Regions from separate parts of the Frigoribacterium sp. CFBP 13707 genome, predicted to be linked through region 1. Evidence: predicted binding sites of a transcription regulator. Region 1 holds the regulator's gene; the other holds the start of a gene.
The links. Region 1 encodes LexA, which represses DNA repair genes until DNA is damaged. Its sites were predicted from a motif close to TCGAACANNTGTTCGA; they were not measured.
Positions count from the first base shown of each region.

Region 2: the regulator LexA is predicted to act here: its motif matches at 4,308-4,323, upstream of IFT45_RS06590 (DNA polymerase III subunit alpha).

Region 1 is NZ_JACYVL010000006.1:19,539-28,941, forward strand. It holds gene infC (translation initiation factor IF-3) at 1-321, opposite strand, end outside; gene IFT45_RS11675 (DUF1844 domain-containing protein) at 575-991, shown strand; gene IFT45_RS11680 (SseB family protein) at 988-1,806, opposite strand; gene priA (bifunctional 1-(5-phosphoribosyl)-5-((5-phosphoribosylamino)methylideneamino)imidazole-4-carboxamide isomerase/phosphoribosylanthranilate isomerase PriA) at 1,869-2,615, opposite strand; gene hisH (imidazole glycerol phosphate synthase subunit HisH) at 2,746-3,381, opposite strand; gene hisB (imidazoleglycerol-phosphate dehydratase HisB) at 3,378-3,992, opposite strand; gene IFT45_RS11700 (histidinol-phosphate transaminase) at 3,989-5,074, opposite strand; gene IFT45_RS11705 (hypothetical protein) at 5,138-5,518, opposite strand; gene lexA (transcriptional repressor LexA) at 5,771-6,457, shown strand; gene hflX (GTPase HflX) at 6,581-8,128, opposite strand; gene IFT45_RS11720 (class I SAM-dependent methyltransferase) at 8,211-8,819, shown strand; gene dapF (diaminopimelate epimerase) at 8,864-9,403, opposite strand, start outside.
Region 2 is NZ_JACYVL010000002.1:611,463-620,865, forward strand. It holds gene IFT45_RS06585 (glutathione S-transferase family protein) at 1-769, opposite strand, end outside; gene IFT45_RS06590 (DNA polymerase III subunit alpha) at 780-4,271, opposite strand; gene IFT45_RS06595 (FUSC family protein) at 4,378-5,691, shown strand; gene IFT45_RS06600 (aldo/keto reductase) at 5,886-6,761, shown strand; gene IFT45_RS06605 (glucose-6-phosphate dehydrogenase) at 6,758-8,122, shown strand; gene IFT45_RS06610 (glycoside hydrolase family 15 protein) at 8,252-9,403, opposite strand, start outside.

The DNA of each region.
Region 1 (9,403 bases):
GTCGTGCTTGTCGATCTTCAGGCGGAAACGGACCTCTTTGAGGATCGTGTTCGCCTGGTTGCGACGCGCCTCCTTCGCCTTCTGCGCAGCCTCGTACTTGAACTTCCCGTGATCCATGATCTTGGCCACGGGAGGCTTCGAGTTGGGGGCCACCTCGACGAGGTCGAGCTCGGCCTCGGCGGCGAGCCGCAGGGCCATGGCGATGGGGACGACACCGATCTGTTCTCCGGCGGGGCCGACGAGTCGGACCTCCGGGACGCGGATGCGGTCGTTCGTACGGGGATCGCTGATGCGGAACTCCTCTGTTGATGCTTCCGACACCACCGCGTCGGTGACGCGGCGGGGAAAGAGGAGGTTCGTGGCCCCTGCACCTCACGGCGCGACAGGACCACTGCACCCTGGCTGCCTGTCTCCGACCTGAGCCACCTGCAGGGCAGGTGAGCTTCGGACGGACACCGACGGGGTGCCAACAACCCGGTAACCTCGTGTAACGGTCGAGCGCGGGTGGGAGAATCTCCACTTTCGCACGGAGCAGACGCTCCGAGCCTTGACGACTTTAGCAGAGGATCAGTTCGTGAGCCACTCCCCCCGAGACACCGCCGCCGCCTCCGACGACGCGCACACCCACCGCTTCGCCGACGACACCGCCCCGTCGGCGACGGGCGGCGCCGACGACGCCGTGCGCGACATCGCCGAGGTCAACGCCGTCGAGGTCATCAACACCGTCGCCGTCCACCTGATGAGCGCCGCCGCCGTCAAGGTCGGCCTGGCCGACGACCCCCAGGCGCAGACCGACCTCGACGAGGCCCGCAAGCTGATCACCTCGCTCGCGGGGCTCGTCACGGCCAGCGCGCCCGAGATCGGCGACCAGCACGCCCGGGCCCTCCGGGACGGGCTCCGGTCGCTGCAGCTCGCCTTCCGCGAGGCGAGCGCGATCCCCGACGCGGTGGGCGCCGGCCCCGGCGAGAAGCTCACCGGCCCGGTCAACTAGGGCCGGGCCAGCCCGTCGGGCCGGGCCGGGCCGCCGGGCTGGGCCGGCCCCCCGGCGGCGGCGGGGACGACCTTCACGGCCATGCCGTCGACCCGCTCCGCGATGACGGCGTGGGCCGACCAGGCCGCCTGCAGGCGCCCGAGGAGGGCACCGAGCTGCTCCTGGTCGAGGCCCGGCCGCACCCCGAGCTGCACGACGAGCTCGGGCGGGCCGAGCCGCGCCGACCGGTAGCCGGGCGCGACCGCCAGCGTGACCAGCGCCTCCTCGGAGGCCGACGCCGCCAGGAACGCCCGGAGCACGTCCGGGTCCCGGTGGCTGGGCAGCCAGCGCCCGTCCTGCGCGACGGCCCACAGGGCCGGCCGCCGCAGGCCGAACTCGGTCGCCGAGCCGGGGTCGAGCACGAGCCGGTCGGTGGACTCGGCCGCCGCGGCCAGGGCGATGCGCCGGGCGTCGGCGGGCACGGGGCGCGCCGTCGCGTCCCAGGCCCGCAGCGTGTCCACCGACGTGAACGCCGGCAGCACGTCGCGGCCGTCCGGGCCCGCGACCGTGACGATCGACAGCTCCTGCGTCTTGTCGACGACGACGCCGTGCTCATTCAGCCCTTCCTCGCCGGCGACCGCGACGAGTGGGATCAGCAACCGGGCGGGGCGGAGGGCGTCCACCACCGCCACCTCGTCGGCCTCCCCCGCGTGGAACCGCGTGAGGGCCTCGAGGAGGCGCGGGTCGGCCGAGCCGTCGTCACCCGCGTAGGCCGTGTCGTGGTGCTGGAAGGTGCGGCCCGCCCACGGGCGGCCGGCGCTGTCGACCGGGGGCACGGGACGCCCGTCGTGGTCGTTGCGCCCCGCGTGCGCCGCGCCGTGGCCAGGAGCCTCCGACGTCACGCCGAGGCGACGTCGAGCGCGGCGCCGAGCGTGAACGCACCCGAGTACAGGGCCTTGCCGACGATGGCGCCCTCGACCCCCCGGGGCACGAGCTCGCGGAGGGCCGCGATGTCGTCGAGGCTCGAGATGCCGCCGCTCGCGATGACGGGCTTCTCCGTGCGCTCCGTCACCTGCTTCAGCAGCTCGACGTTCGGGCCCTGGAGCGTGCCGTCCTTCGTGACGTCGGTGACGACGTAGCGCGCACAGCCGGCGTCCTCGAGGCGGGCGAGGACGGTCCAGAGGTCGCCGCCCTCCTGCGTCCAGCCCCGCGCGGCCAGCGTCGTGCCTCGCACGTCGAGGCCCACGGCGACGGCCTCGCCGTACTCCGCGATGACGTGCGCGGCCCACTCGGGGTTCTCGAGCGCCGCGGTGCCGAGGTTGATGCGCTTGACGCCGGTGCTCAGGGCGTCGTCGAGCGAGCGGTCGTCACGGATGCCGCCGCTGAGCTCGACGTTGATGCCCTTCACCTGGCGGATGACCTTCTTGATGATCGACCGGTTGTCGCCGCGCCCGAACGCCGCGTCGAGGTCGACGAGGTGCAGCCACTCGGCGCCCTGCTCCTTCCAGTCGTCCGCCGCGGCCACCGGGTCGCCGTAGCCGGTCTCGGTGCCGGCCTCGCCCTGGGTCAGGCGGACGGCCTGGCCACCGGCGACGTCGACGGCCGGGAAGAGGGTCAGGCCGGGGGTGGTGCAGAACTCGCTCATGCTGTCTCCCTCGCGGCGTGGCCGCGGGATCGTGCCCCCGTCGCGTCGGGACGACGCGCCTCTCGGGGCGGGGTCGGGGTGGAGGCGGCGGCCGGCCGGGCGGTCGGGCCCGGCCGCCCGTCGCGCCGGGTCAGAGGGTGCCGAGCCAGTTCGACAGGAGGCGGATGCCGGGCTGCCCCGACTTCTCGGGGTGGAACTGGGTCGCCCAGAGCGGGCCGTTCTCGACGGCCGCGACGAACCGGCCGCCGTGGTCTGCCCACGTGACGTGCGGCTCGGGGAACGGGCGGATCACGTCGAGCGTCCACTCCTGCGCGGCGAACGAGTGCACGAAGTAGAAGCGCTCGTCGCGGACCCCGTCGAAGAGGACGCTGCCCTCGGGGGCGTCGACGGTGTTCCACCCCATGTGCGGGAGCACGTCGGCCTTGAGCTCGTCGACGACGCCCGGCCACTCGCCGAGCCCGCCCGTGGTCGTGCCGCGCTCGACGCCGCCCTCGAAGAAGACCTGCATGCCGACGCAGATGCCCATCACGGGGCGACCGCCGGCGAGGCGTCGGTCGATCAGCTCGCCGCCGCCCACCGACTCGAGCTGGCTCATGACGGCCCCGAAGGCCCCGACGCCGGGCACGAAGAGGCCGTCGGCCGACTGCACGCGACCTCGGTCGCGGGTCAGCTCGACGTCGGCGCCCGCGAGCTCGAGCGCCTTGACGGCCGAGTGCACGTTGCCGCTGCCGTAGTCGAGCACGGCGACGGTCGGCCGCGCCGTCACAGCGAGCCCTTCGTCGAGGGCACGCCCGAGACCCGGGGGTCGGGCTCGACGGCCTGGCGGAGCGCTCGTGCGAAGGCCTTGAACTCGGCCTCGGCGATGTGGTGCGGGTCGCGCCCGCCCAGCACGCGGACGTGCACGGTGATGCCGGCGTGCACGGTGATGGCCTCGAAGACGTGGCGCACGAGCGAACCGGTGAAGTGCCCGCCGATGAGGTGGTGCTCGAAGCCCGCGGGTTCGCCGGTGTGGACGAGGTAGGGGCGACCCGAGACGTCGACGACCGCCTGGACGAGGGCCTCGTCGAGCGGCACGAGCGCGTCGCCGTAGCGCGAGATGCCCGACTTGTCGCCGAGGGCCTCGCGCAGCGCGGTGCCGAACGTGATGCCGATGTCCTCCACCGTGTGGTGCGCGTCGATGTGCGTGTCACCGGTGGCGGTCACGTCGAGGTCGATCAGCGAGTGCTTCGAGAGCGCGGTGAGCATGTGGTCGAAGAACGGCACCGACGACGAGATGGTCGACCGCCCCGTGCCGTCGAGGTCGAGCGAGAGGGCGACGCTCGACTCGCTCGTCGATCGGGTCAGGGAGGCGGTGCGGGAGGCGCGCTGATCGGTCACGAGGAGAGCCTAATGTCGCGGAGGGCGTCGAGGAACGCGGTGGTCTCGGCCTCGGTGCCGGCGCTCACGCGGAGGTGGCCGGGGATGCCCAGGTCGCGCACGATGATGCCACGCTCGAGGAGCCGCTCGAAGACGTCGGACGGGTCGCCGACGCCGCCGAACAGGACGAAGTTCGACCAGGTCGGCCACGGCTCGTAGCCCATCGCGGCCAGCTCGCGGACGATGCGGTCGCGCTGGCCCCGGATGTCGTCGACCATGGCGAGCATCTCGTCGGCGTGACGGAGGGCCGCGACGGCGGCGGCCTGCGTCAACGAAGAGAGGTGGTACGGGAGGCGGACGAGACGGAGCGCGTCGGCCACGGCCGGGTGCGCGGCCAGGTACCCGACGCGGGCCCCGGCGAAGGCGAAGGCCTTGCTCATCGTGCGCGAGACGACGAGGCGCGGACGCCCCTCGAGGAGGGTCAACGCCGTCGGCTGCCCGGGCGGCATGAACTCGGCGTAGGCCTCGTCGACGAAGACGATGCCGTCGGTCGCGTCGTAGGCCGCCTCGACCGTGGCGAGGTCGAGGGGCGTGCCGGTGGGGTTGTTGGGGCCGCAGAAGAAGACGATGTCGGGGCGGACGCGCTCGATCTCGGCGACGGCGGTCTCGGGCGAGATGCCGAAGCCCTCGTCGCGGCGACCCTCGACCCAGGTGCTGCCGGTGCCGACGGTGATGATCGAGTGCATCGAGTACGTGGGCGGGAACCCGAGGACGGAACGACCGGGGCCGCCGAACGCCTGGAGCAGCTGCTGGATGACCTCGTTCGAGCCGTTCGCCGCCCAGATCTGCTCAGGCGTGACGCCGTGCCCGAGATAGGCCGCCAGCGCCTCGCGCAGGGCCGTGAACTCACGATCGGGGTAGCGGTTGACCTCGTGCAGCGCCTCGGCGATCGACGCGACGATGTCGCGGGCCACGTCGGCGGGCACGGGATGCGTGTTCTCGTTGACGTTGAGGGCGACGGGCACCTTCTTCTGGGGTGCGCCGTACGGGGTCAGGCCGCGGAGGTCGTCGCGGAGGGGCAGGTCGTCGAGACTGAAGGACACCCCTCCATGGTAGGCGCGAGGCGCGCCCCGACCGTCACCGGGACGACGGCCGCTGCCGACGGGTCAGTCGGAGTACTTCGTCGGGACGGCGAGGGTCTGCCCCGCGCTGACCTCGGCGCTGCCGAGGGCGTTCAGCCGGACGATGTCGCTGACGACGTCGCGCGGGTCTTTCGTGGGGGCGATCTCGTGGGCGACCTGCCAGAGCGTCTCGCCGCCCTCGACCGTGACGTGCTCGAACGCCACGGCGGCCGAGCTGTCGGAGGCCTGCGCCCCGGGGCCGGCGAGCAGGACGCCGCCGACGATGCCCGCCACGCCCAGCGCGACGGTGGCGGCCACGACGCGACGCCCGCGGCGCGTGATGCGGAGACGGGTGCGGACGGGGGCGGCGGCGGGGGTGCCGTCGATGCTGGGGGCGATGCTGATGCTGCTGATGATGGCGCTCATGGGGTGGGTCCTTTCACCGCGAGAGAAGACTGCGAATTCGTGCCCGGCACTCGGCCGGGAATGCCGGACACGAAGACGTGTTCCGAACATACATTCGATCCGTGGTCGATTCAACCCCTCATCCCCCTCCGACGCCCTCCGGATCTGCGACACACTCGAACAGGTGTGTGGCTGGGGCGTCGTCATCGGATACGGTTTCGATCGATGGTGGGAGTCAAACAGCGACCACCGACATCCGACGTCAGGAGACAGATGAGCGACCCGCAGCGCGCGAGCGCGGCCGTGACGGCCCCCTCCCGCAAGGCACTGACGGCGAAGCAGGAGTCGATCCTGGCGGCCATCCAGGCGAGCATCGCCCAGAGCGGCTACCCGCCGAGCATGCGCGAGATCGGCGACGCGGTCGGCCTCCGCTCGCTGTCGAGCGTCACGCACCAGCTCAACCAGCTCGAGCTCGCCGGCCGCATCCGCCGCGACCCGAACCGGCCCCGCGCCCTCGAGGTGCTCGCCGACGAGTCGGCCCCCTCCGCTCCCGTCACCACCATCCTCACCAGCAGCGACGACGGCGACACCGCCCACGTGCCCATGGTCGGCCGGATCGCCGCCGGCGTGCCCATCACCGCCGAGCAGCAGGTGGAGGACGTCATGCCCCTGCCCCGCCAGCTCGTGGGCAAGGGCGACCTCTTCATGCTGCGCGTCGTCGGCGACTCCATGGTCGACGCCGCCATCTGCGACGGCGACTGGGTCGTCGTCCGCCAGCAGCAGAGCGCGGAGAACGGCGACATCGTCGCCGCGATGCTCGACGACGAGGCGACCGTCAAGGTCTTCCGCCAGCGCGACGGCCACACCTGGCTGCTCCCCCGCAACAGCGCCTTCGAGCCGATCCTGGGCGACCACGCCCAGATCGTCGGCAAGGTCGTGGCGGTGCTGCGCTCGGTGTAGCGGGCTGGGTCGCGGCGGCCTCGACGGCACGACCCGCGACTCCTGCACCACCGTCGACCACGACGACGAAGGCCCCCTGCCGAGACGGCAGGGGGCCTTCGTGCTGTGGCGGAGGGCTGGCGCTCAGCGCCGGGCGACCGCCGGCTGCACGAACGGTGCCAGGGCGGCCACGTCGCTCGGGTACACCCGGGCGTGGAGGCGCGTGCCGGCCTCCTCGTAGTCGGTCGAGACGACGCGGCCCGCGTCGTGCAGATGCGCCACGACCTCTCCGCGGTCGTACGGCACGAGCAGGTCGACCTCGACCTCGGGCTCCGGCAGGAGGCCGGCGACGCGGTCGAGCAGCTCGTCGACGCCCTCGCCCGTCCGGGCGGAGACGAAGACCGCCGAGGGCTCGAGGCCCTGCAGCACGAGCCGCTGGTCGGCGTCGACGAGGTCGGCCTTGTTGAAGACGACAACCTCGGCGACGTCGTGGCCGTCGACCTCGGAGATCACCTGGCGCACGGTCGCCAGCTGCGCGGCCGGGTCGGGGTGCGAGCCGTCGACCACGTGCACGATGACGTCGCTCGCGGCGACCTCCTCGAGGGTCGACCGGAACGCCTCGACGAGCTGGTGCGGCAGGTTGCGCACGAAGCCGACCGTGTCGACGTACGTGAACGGGCGGCCGTCGGGCGTCGTGCTCTTGCGCACGGTCGCGTCGAGGGTCGCGAACAGGGCGTTCTCGACCAGGACGCCCGCGCTCGTCAGGCGGTTCAGCAGGCTGCTCTTGCCGGCGTTCGTGTAGCCCGCGATCGCGACGGAGGGCACCTCGTTGCGGTCGCGGTTCCTGCGCTTGGCGTCGCGCGCCGGCTTCATCTCCTTGATCTGGCGACGGAGGCGCGCCATGCGCGTGTGGATGCGGCGACGGTCCAGCTCGATCTTCGTCTCACCGGGGCCACGGCTGCCCATGCCGGCACCAGCGCCGCCGACCTGGCCACCGGCCTGGCGCGACATCGACTCGCCCCAGCCACGGAGGCGGGGCAGCAGGTACTCGAGCTGCGCGAGCTCGACCTGCGCCTTGCCCTCGCGGCTCTTGGCGTGCTGGCTGAAGATGTCGAGGATCACCGCGGTGCGGTCGATGACCTTGACCTTCACGACGTCCTCGAGGGCGCGTCGCTGGCTGGGCGCGAGCTCGGTGTCGGCGATGACCGTGTCGGCGCCGAGCGCGGCGACGGTCTGCCGGAGCTCCTCCGCCTTGCCCTTGCCGAGGTACGTGCTGGGGTCGGGGTTCGGACGCCGCTGCAGGAGGCCGTCGAGCACGACCGCACCGGCGGTCTCGGCCAGGGCGGCGAGCTCTCGCAGGGAGTTCTCGGCGTCGCCGAGCGACCCCTGCGACCAGACGCCGATCAGCACGACGTTCTCGAGCCGCAGCTGGCGGTACTCGACCTCGGTGACGTCCTCGAGCTCGGTCGACAGGCCGCCCACGCGCCGGAGCGCGGCGCGGTCGTCACGGTCGAGCTGCTCGCCGTCGGAGCCGGCGTCGGCCAGGGAGCGGGTCTGGATCGCCTGCGCGGGCGAGAAGACGGTGTACGCGGAGGAGCGGGCCGCCGCGCGCTCCAGTACCCGGGCGACGACGTCGTCGGGCAGCTGGTCGCCCTGCTCGGCGTCGAGCGGGGTGGAGGGAGTGTCTGTCATCGGTGTGATCGTAGCCCTTTCGTCAGGCAGGTCGCAGGGCGCCCGGACGGGCGGGCCCTGCATCTTCGGTAGGTTGTGGGTCATGTCGAGCGAGCACTACTTCTCCCCGAACCCGGAGAGCGAGCTGCGTCGTCGCACGATCACGGCGACCCTCGCGGGCCGTGAGCTCTCGATCACGACGGCCGCGGGCGTCTTCAGCCCCGGCCGGGTCGACCCCGGCACGTCGGTGCTGCTGGCCGGCACCCCGGCGCCGCCCCCGGTGGGCGACCTCCTCGACGTCGGGTGCGGATGGGGGCCCGTCACCCTGAGCCTCGCGCTGATGTCACCCGACGCGACGGTGTGGGCCGTCGACGTGAACGAGAGGGTCCTGCAGCTCGTGCGCGAGAACGCCCGGGCCGCCGGCCTCCACAACGTCAACGCCGTCACCCCGGACGATGTTCCCGACGACGTCCGCTTCGCGACCATCTGGTCGAACCCGCCCATCCGCGTCGGCAAAGCCGACCTGCACGGCATCCTCGAGCGCTGGCTCCCCCGGCTCGAGGAGGGGGCCGACGCCTGGCTCGTCGTGCAGAAGAACCTCGGCGCGGACTCCCTGCAGCGCTGGATCGGCGAGACCATGGGCGACGTCGTCGACGTGCACCGCGCCTCCACCAGCAAGGGGTACCGCATCCTCCGCGCCACCCGCAGCTGACCCCGGGGAGGCGCGGGTCGGCCCCCGCGAGGGAGCGCCGCGCCTCAGAGGGTCAGGGCGCCGCTGTAGACCAGCTCGGCCGGCCCGCTCAGCGAGACGTGCTCGCCGTCGGGGTGCTCCGTGACGCGGACGCCGACCACGCCGCCCGGCACCGTGACGAGCCAGGACGCCGGGGCGCCCGTGCCCGCCCAGTGGCGGGTCGCGAGGGCCGCGGCCGCCGCGCCGGTGCCGCAGGAGAGCGTCTCGCCGCTGCCGCGCTCGTGGACGCGCATGCGGATGCGGCCGACGCCGTCGACGACCAGAGGGTCGGAGGGGACGACGAACTCGACGTTGGCGCCGTCGCTCGGCACGGGGTCGAGCATCGGCGCGTAGCCGAGGTCGACCGCGTCGAGCTCGGCGTCGCCGGCCAGCGCGACGACGACGTGGGGGTTGCCCACGGAGAGCGAGAGGCCGGGGCGCGCGGCGTGCAGCTCGCGGGCGCGCACGGTCGGCTCGGCGTCGTCGAGGCGCCAGGCCCCGAGGTCGACGCGGAAGCCGTCGACGGACCGCTCGACCCAGCGGACCCCGGCGCGGGTGCCGATCGC
Region 2 (9,403 bases), on a different contig from region 1:
CCGGCATCTCGGTGAGCTTCGAGCGGTTGCACTTGAAGTGCCCGTGGTACACCGCGTCGAAGCGGGCGAGGGTGGTGAAGAGGCGGATGTCGGCCTCGGTGATCGTGTCGCCGACCAGGAACCGCTGGCCGGCCAGGCGCTCGGAGAGCCAGTCGAGGCGGGCGAACAGCGTGTCGTACGCCCGCTCGTAGCTCTTCTGCGACCCGGCGAAGCCCGCGCGGTAGACGCCGTTGTTGACGTCGCGGAACACGACCGCGTTCACCTCGTCGATCTCGGCCCGCAGGTGCTCGGGGTAGAGGTCGGGCGCGCCCTCGCGGTGGTGCTCGCGCCACTCGGTGGCGAAGTCGAGCGTGATCTGCGGGAAGTCGTTGGTGACGACCTTGCCGCTCGGCACGTCGACGACCGCGGGCACGGTGATGCCGCGGGCGTAGTCGGGCGTGCGGGCGAAGAAGGCCTCCTGCAGGCGCTCGATGCCGAGCACGGGGTCGCGGCCGTCGGGGTCGAGGTCGAAGGTCCAGCTGCGGGCGTCGTGGGTGGGGCCGGGCAGGCCGAGGGAGATGACGTCCTCGAGGCCGAGGAGGCGGCGCGAGATGACGGTGCGGTTGGCCCAGGGGCAGGCCCGGGCGGCGACCAGGCGGTAGCGGCCGGCCTCGACGGGCCAACCGTCGACGGCGTCGCGCGTGATCCTGTCCTCGATGTAGTTCGTGTCGCGGGTGTACTCCTGGCCGGGCTCGACGTACGTGCCCTTCGCCTGCTGGTCGTCGCTCATGCCCGCCACCCTACGCAGGGGCGTCCGAGAGGTCGGGCAGCTCGGCGCCCCCCGGCCCGGAGGCGGCCGAGGCGCGGCTCGCCTGCCAGTCGCGCCACATCGCCTTCAGGTCCCAGGCGTTCTCCGCCTCCAGCGAGATGCCCTTCTCCCCGGTGCGCCGGGTGCGCCCCTGGATCAGCATGAGCTTGGTGCCGAAGAGCAGCGAGCCCGCCCGCGACTGGGCCTCCTCGAAGAAGGTCGCGTCGGCGCAGCCGGTGCCGTCGTCGAGGCTGATGAAGACGACCCGCTTGCCGCTGCGCATGGGCGGCGTCTGCGTGGCGATGCGGATGCCGGCGACGAGCACGGTCGTGCCGTTCCAGTGGTCGCGCAGGTCGGCGGCCCGCGTGACCCCGAGGTCGTCGAGCATGGGCCGGTAGCTCTCGACGACGTGCTCGCTGACCTCCATCGAGAGGATGTCGAGCTCGTCGCTGACCCGGTCGCGGAGGCTCACGTCGGGGGTGCCGGTCGGCACCTCGGCCGAGTCGTCGACGCTGAAGTCGAGCTGGTTCTGGACGTCGGAGGCGCGGGGCCGGGCGGTGCGCTGGGTCAACGACCGCACACGGGCCAGCACGTCGCCCCGGGTGCGGCCCGGGCCGGCCAGCGAGTCGAGCGCCCCGACCTGCGCGAGGCGCTCCACCAGCCGCCGTGACGGCGTCGCTCGCTGCCAGAAGTCGGTGATGGAGTCGTAGGGCCGGCCCACGACGATCCGCGCGAGCTCGGCGTCGGTGATGCCGTGCACGTCGGCGAGCGACAGCCGGATGCCGAGGTCGCCGGGGCGGCTCGGGGCGATCGGGGTCGCGGGGGCGCGCACGCGCTCGACGCTGTAGACGTCGGTCGACTGGTTGACGTCGAGCGGCAGCACGGGCACCCCCATGCGTCGTGCCTCGGTGAGCAGCAGCCGCTTCGGGTACATGCCGGGGTCGTGGGTGAGCAGCCCCGCGAGGAACTCCGCGGGGTAGTGGGTCTTCAGCCAGGCGCTCTGGTAGGTGGGCAGGGCGAAGGCCGCTCCGTGCGCCTTGCAGAAGCCGAACGAGCCGAACCCCTTGAGCACCGCCCAGATCCGGTCGACCTGCGCGTCGGTGAAGCGCCTCCTGCCCCGCTCGTCGACGTTGGCCCGCGTGCGGCGCCGGAACTCCACCTCGAGGTCGTCGTCGGCGCCCTTGCCCATGTGCCGGCGGAGCTCGTCGGCCTCGGCGAGCGACACCTCCATCGTCGCCTCGAGGATCCGCAGGACGTGCTCGTGGTAGATCACGACCCCGTAGCTGTCGTCGAGGAACGACGCGAAGCTCGGGTGCAGGTAGTCGGGCTGCTGGAAGCCGTGCTTGGTGTCGAGGAAGGGCGCGACCATGTTGCCCTTCATCGGCCCGGGGCGGAACAGCGAGATGTCGGCGATCAGGTCGCTGTAGCGGTCGGGCTGCATCTTGCCGATCAGCTCGCGCTGGCCCGGGCTCTCGATCTGGAACATGCCGAGCGTGTGCGTGGTGCGGATGGCCTCGAAGGTGGGCTCGTCGTCGTGGGGGATCTCGTCGAGCTCGACCCGCCCCTCGCGGTTCACGTAGGGGACGTCGACCGAGAGGCCGCCCGCGACGGCCGCCCGGGAGCCGTTGATCCGCTCGATCTCGTCGAGGGCGTAGGCCATCGAGCTCTGCATCCTGACGCCGAGCACGTCGAGCTTGAGGAGGCCGGCGTCGTTCATGTCGTGCTTGTCGAACTGGCTCATCGGCAGGCCGATGCCGCTCGGCTGCACGGGCGTCGTGCTGAGCAGGTCGGAGTCGCCGAGGATCACGCCGCACGGGTGCATCGAGATGTGCCGGGGGAGCCGGTCGAGCCGCTCGGTCAGGTCGACGAGGAGGTCGATCTGGCCGTTCTGCCGCGCGAGGTCGGCGATGGCGCGCAGCTCGGGCTTCTCCGCCATGGCGGTGCGGAGGTCACGGGCGTTGGAGCGCCAGACGTTGTTGGCGACCATGTCGATCTGCTCGTCGTCGAGGCCGAGCGCCTGGCCCGCGTCACGGACGGCCCCCCGGCCCCGGTAGGTCGACTGCATCGACATGAGGGTGACCCGGTTGCTGCCGTAGCGGTCGAAGATCGCCCGGTAGATCTCGTGCCGCCGGGCCGACTCCACGTCGATGTCGATGTCGGGCAGGGTCTCCCGCTTGTTGCCGAGGAACCGCTCGAAGAGCAGGTCGTGCTCGATCGGGTCGACGTTCGAGATGCGCAGCAGGTAGGTGACGAGGCTGCCCGCGCCCGACCCCCGGGCGGCGTTCCTCACCCTCATGTCGCGCATCAGCTGCGAGACGTCGGCGACGGTGAGGAAGTAGCCCGCGAAGCCGAAGCCCGAGATGATGCCCAGCTCGTAGCGCATGCGCTCCTCGACGGTGCGGCGGAGGCCCTGGCCCGCGTGCCCGAAGCGGGCCGTGACCCCCGCCTCCGCCCGGCGGAGCAGCACCTGGTCGGGGTCGCCCTCGACGCCGATCGCGCTCAGCTCGGGCACCTTGGGCTGCCGCCAGCGGAGGTCGGCGTCGGGGTCGAGCCGGCAGCGGTCGGCCAGCCGCTCCGTCGCGGCGAGCATCTCCTCCGCCGCCCGGCGCGACAGCGACGAGGCGTCGGCGACGAGGTGGGCGATCGCCCGCATCGCCGCGCCCTTCTTCAGGGTCGCCTGCGCGTTGGGCTGCGGCGTGAACGAGCCGAGCGGTGCCAGGTGGCCCGCCGAGTCGAGCACGTCGGCCGTCACCGCGCCGTCGGCGTCGAGGTAGCGCACCGCGTTGGTCAGCACCGCCGGCACCCCCACGTGCTCGGCGAGCTCGAGCATCCGGGCCGCGTGCCGGACGCTCCGGCTCTCGCCGGGCTCGGTGAGGTGGCAGACGACCTCGACGACGACGCCCCCGGGCAGCTCGCGGGCCCAGTCGGCGAGGGAGGCGGCGGCCGCGGTGCTGCGCCCCTCACGCACCAGCCGGCCCACGTCGGAGTCGGGGCCCAGCAGCACGGTGGCGGAGGCGCCCTCCTCGCCCCGCAGGAACGCCCGCAGCCGGGAGCGCCCGATGGTCGCCGTGCTGTTGGCGCTGCCCGCCGCCCGGCGCGTGGCCCGGCCGTGCGCGGCGCTGATCAGGCGGCAGAGCGACGCCCAGCCCTCCCCGGCCCGGCCCTCGCCGGAGCCGTGGGCGAGCACGACGACCCGGTCGACCGGGGCCGCGGCGGAGGCGGCCGTCCGGCTGCCGGCCGCCGTGGTCGCCGTCGTCGCCTCGGCCCGGTCGTCGGCGCAGCCCAGCTCCACCCCGACGATCGGGTCGATGCCCGCCGCCCGGCAGGCCCCGATGTGCCGGATCGCGCCGTAGAGCCCGTCACGGTCGGTGATCGCGAGGGCGTCGGCCTCGTCGGCCGCCGCCCGCTCGACCAGCTGGGCCGGCGGGGTCGTGCCGTGGTGAGCGCTGAACGAGGAGGCCACGTGGAGGTGGGTGAAGCGCATGGTCGTGCTCCGAGTCGGGACCCCGGCCAGGTCTGGTCGAACGTGTGTTCGATCAGTGTACGTCCTCGGCCGGGCCGCGCCGCCGCCGGGCTGTCATCATCGGTGCATGCCCGATCGACGCCCGAGCGGCTCCCGCCCCGACGTCCGGGCCGACGTCCGCACCGCCTCGCGGTGGGCGCGCGTCCTGCTCGGCCAGCCGCGCCTCCTGCTGGCCGTGAAGGCGGCGCTCGCCGCGGCCCTCGCCTACTGGCTGGCGCCCCACGTGCCCGGCGTGGCGGCCGAGTACCCGTACTACGCCCCGCTCGGCGCGGTGATCGCGATGTACCCGACCATCAAGGCGTCGCTCCGCCAGGGGGTGCAGACCCTGCTCGGCCTCGTCGTGGGCATCGTGCTGGCCACGGTCGTCTTCTCGCTCCAGGAGGGGCAGCCCGGCGTGCTCGCCGTCGCGGCGGTCGTCGGCGTGGGGACGCTGCTCGCGGGCATCCGCCGGCTCGGCGCCGGGCGGGACTGGGTGCTCACGGCCGGGCTCTTCGTGCTGCTGCTCGGCGGCAGCGCGACCACGGAGGGCGACCAGGCCGACTACTCGACGGGCTACGTCATCCAGGTCGCGGTCGGCGTGGTGGTCGGGCTCACGGTCAACTACCTGCTCGTGCCGCCGCTCTACGCCGGGCGGGCCGACGAGCGGCTGCGCTCGCTGCAGGCCTCGCTCGCCGACCGCACCGACGACGTCGCCGCGGTCTTCGAGGCCCGCTGGCCGCTGGAGGGCGACGACTGGGAGCGCCGCGTGGCGGAGCTGCCCGGCACCCTCCGCCGGGTCCGCGACGCCGTGCAGTACGCCGACGAGTCCCGCCGGCTCAACCCGCGCTGGAAGCTCCGGCGCCGCGACCTCGGCCAGGAGTACGCCGACCTCGTCGTCTTCGAGCGCGTCGGGTTCCACCTCCAGGACATGGCCGAGGTCTCCGGCATCCTGGGGCGCCGCATCGGCCGCCAGATCGGGATCGTCGAGGAGCTCGCGCCGGTCGTCGCCCGTGCCGCGCACGCCGTCGCCGAGGTCGTCCGGCTCCGGGGCGGCGACGACATCGACGCGTTCGTCGAGGCCCGGCGCCGGGTCGCCGACCTCTGGGAGGCGATCGACGAGCACCGGCACCTGCCCACCACCGACACCAGCGGGGGCGTCTCGATCGCCGTGTCGATGGGCCGGATCATCGCCGCGCTCGACCCCGACGACACCACGGCGCCCCGACCCGACGACGACGCGGGGGAGGCCGACGAGGGCGGGGGAGGCGCGGGGAGCGACGCCGAGGGCGGCACCGGCCCCGCCGACGGCCGCGCGGGCGAGGAGCCCACCGAGGGCGGCACCGACAGCACCGGCCCCGTCGACGACCCCACCGCGCCCCGCGACACCGAGCCCCGCCGGTGAACGTGCTCCCCGCGGGAGCAGTACGGTTGACCGGGCACCGGCGCCCGAGCGCGACGCGCTGCCCTCCCCGGGCGGCCCCGCGGGGGCCGGGAATGGTCCGCCGCCCGTCGCGTTGACCCACCGGGGCCCCCAGCACACCGGCGCGGACGCGCCCGTCGTCCGCAGCTCTCGGCCCGCATCGAGGAAGGACGACCATGACCACCGACACCACGTCCCCGTCGGCGGCTGCCTCCGGGCAGTTCACCATCGGAGGCGACCTCCCCGTCACCCGCCTCGGGTACGGCACCATGCAGCTCACCGGCGAGGGGGTCTGGGGCCAGCCCCGCGACCACGACGAGGCCGTCCGGGTCATCCGCCGGGCCGTCGAGCTCGGCGTGACCTTCTTCGACACCGCCGACTCCTACGGCCCCGACGTGGCCGAGCCGCTGCTGCGCGAGGCCCTGCACCCCTACGGCGACGACGTCGTCATCGCCACCAAGGCCGGCCTCACCCGCCCGGGCCCCGGCGACTGGCGGCCCGTCGGCCGCCCCGAGTACCTCCGCCAGCAGGTGGAGATGAGCCTCCGCATCCTGGGGCTCGACCGCATCGACCTCTTCCAGCTGCACCGCATCGACCCGGCCGTGCCCCTCGCCGACCAGGTCGGCGAGCTCGCCGCCCTGCAGCAGGAGGGCAAGATCCGCCACATCGGCCTCTCCGAGGTCTCCGTGGACGAGCTCAAGGAGGCGCAGCAGACCGCGACCATCGCCTCCGTCCAGAACCTCTACAACCTCGCCTCCCGCGACGCCGAGGCCCTGCTCGACCACAGCGAGGCCGAGGGCATCGCCTTCATCCCGTGGTTCCCGCTCGCCACCGGCGCGCTCGCCGCACCGGGCGGGCCGCTCGACGCCCTCGCGACCGAGCACGACGCCACCCCCTCGCAGCTCGCCCTCGCGTGGCTGCTCCGGCGCTCGCCGGTCATGCTCCCCATCCCCGGCACGTCCAGCGTCTCGCACCTGGAGGACAACGTCGCCGCCGCCCAGATCGACCTCAGCGACGACGAGTTCGCCGCCCTCACGAAAGCTGCACAGTGACCGACACCACCACCCTCATCATCCTCGGAGCCTCGGGCGACCTCACCGAGCGACTCCTGCTGCCCGGCCTCGCCAGCCTCCTGAAGAGCGACCGCGGCGTCGACGTCCAGCTCATCGGCACCGGCCGCAGCGAGCGCACCCCCGAGGAGTGGGACGGCGTCGTCAAGACGGCCTTCAACGGCGACGCCGGCAGCGACCTCGCGAAGAAGACCCTCGCCTCCAGCCGCTACATGCAGGGCGACCCCACCACCGTCGAGCACCTCAAGGCCCTCTTCGAGGCCTCCGAGGGCACCCCGGTGATGTACTTCGCGCTGCCCCCGGCGATCAGCACTCGCGTGATCCAGGCGCTCGCCGAGATCGACCTGCCCGACGGCCTGCGCCTCGCCCTCGAGAAGCCCTTCGGCTCCGACGAGGAGAGCGCGCGCGAGCTGAACGCCGAGCTGCTGAAGATCGTCCCGGAGGAGCGCATCCACCGGACCGACCACTTCCTCGGCCGCGCCACCGTCCTCAACATGATCGGCCTCCGCTTCGCGAACCGTCTCTTCGAGCCGGTCTGGAACGGCGAGAACATCGAGAAGGTCGAGATCTTCTACGACGAGGTCCTCGGCCTCGAGGGCCGTGCGCAGTACTACGACAAGGCCGGCGCCCTCGTCGACATGATCCAGAGCCACCTCCTGCAGGTGCTCGCCGTCATCGCGATGGACGCACCGTCGAGCATCGACTCGGTCGAGCTGCGCAGCGAGATCGCACGCGTGCTGCGGGCGACCTGGGTCAAGGGCGGCGACCCCGTCGCCTCGAGCCGCCGGGCGCAGTACACGGCCGGCACGATCGACGGCAAGGCCGTCCCGTCGTACTCCGACGAGGAGGGCGTCGACAACGACCGCCAGACCGAGACCCTCGCCGAGGTCGAGTTCGAGGTCAAGACCCGTCGCTGGGCCGGCGTGCCCTTCATCCTGCGCTCCGGCAAGGGCATGACGAAGATCCGCAAGGAGGTGCTGATCACCTTCAAGCCCGTCCCCGCGCTGCCCGAGGGCCTGAACGGATCGTCGACCCCCGACACGCTCCGCATCGAGATCAGCCCCGAGACGATGGAGCTCGGCGTCACCACCAACGGCAAGGGCAACCCCTTCGACCTGGAGAAGTCCACCTTCCAGGTCACGCTGGGCAAGCCCGAGCTCACGCCCTACGGCGAGGTGCTCAGCGGGATCTTCCACGACGACCCGACCCTGTCGATCCGCGGCGACGTCGCGGAGCGCTGCTGGGCCATCGTGGCGCCCGTCGTCGACGCATGGACGGCCGGCGACGTGCCGCTCGACACCTACGCGGCCGGCTCGACCGGCCCCGCGGACTGGCCCGCCTGATCGGCGCCGACCGCCCGGCGGCGCCCTGAGCGCCGCCCCACGACGAGGCCGCCCTGCCCACCGGCAGGGCGGCCTCGTCGTGTCCGCCGCGGCCGGCGGACGACGCCGTCTCGACGGACGGCGCCGCCGTCAGCGCCGTGCGTCGAGTGCGGCGCCGATCGCGTCGGCGGCGCGCACCAGGGCCAGGTGCGAGAGCGCCTGCGGGGTGTTGCCGACGTGGCGGCCGGTGGCCACCTCGATCTCCTCCGAGAGCATGCCGACGTCGTTGCACCAGCCGACGAGACGGTCCATCAGCGTCACCGCGTCGTCCACGCGCCCCGACCGGGCGTACTGCTCCGCCAGCCAGAACGAGCAGGTGAGGAAGGGGTGCTCCGTGCCCTCGAGGCCGTCGACGCCCGACTCGGTGCGGTAGCGCAGCAGCAGGCCGTCCTGCAGCAGGTCGTGCTCGATCGCAGCGACGGTGCCGAGCATCCGCGGGTCGTCGGGGGCGACGAAGCCCACCTGGGCGAGCTGCAGCAGCGAGGCGTCGACCTCGGCCGAGCCGTAGTGCTGGGTGTACGTGCCCCGGTCGGCGTCCCAGCCCTGCTCCTCGACCTCGGCACGGACCTCGTCGCGGAGGCTCCGCCACCGGTCGACGGGCCCGTCGAGCCCGAACTGCTCGACGCCCTGGACGGCGCGGTCGAGGGCAGCCCAGATCATGACGCGCGAGTGGGTGAAGTGCTGCGGTTCGCCGCGGATCTCCCAGATGCCGTTGTCGGGGCGGGTCCAGTTGTCCTCGACGTACTGCATCAGGGCGCGCTGCAGCGGCCACGAGTACTCGGACTCGGCGACGCCGAGCTGACGGGCCTCGTGCAGCGCGACCATGACCTCGCCGAAGATGTCGCCCTGGTACTGCGTGAACGCGGCGTTGCCGAGCCGCACGGGGGAGGCGCCCTCGTAGCCCGGCAGGTGCTCCAGCTCGCTCTCGTGCAGGTACCGCTCGCCGGCGAGCCCGTACATGATCTGCACGTCGGCGGGGTCGCCGGCGATCGCCCGGAGCAGCCAGCCGCGCCACTTCTCGGCCTCCTCCGCGAAGCCGTGCAGGATGAGCGCCTGCAGGGTCATCGACGCGTCGCGCAGCCACACGTAGCGGTAGTCCCAGTTGCGCGAGCCGCCGAACGACTCCGGCAGGCTCGTCGTCGCGGCCGCGACGATGCCGCCCGTGTCCTCGTTCGTGAGGGCCCGGAGGATCAACAGCGAGCGGCGCACCTCCCGGTCGTAGGCGGAGGGCTCCTGCGAGCG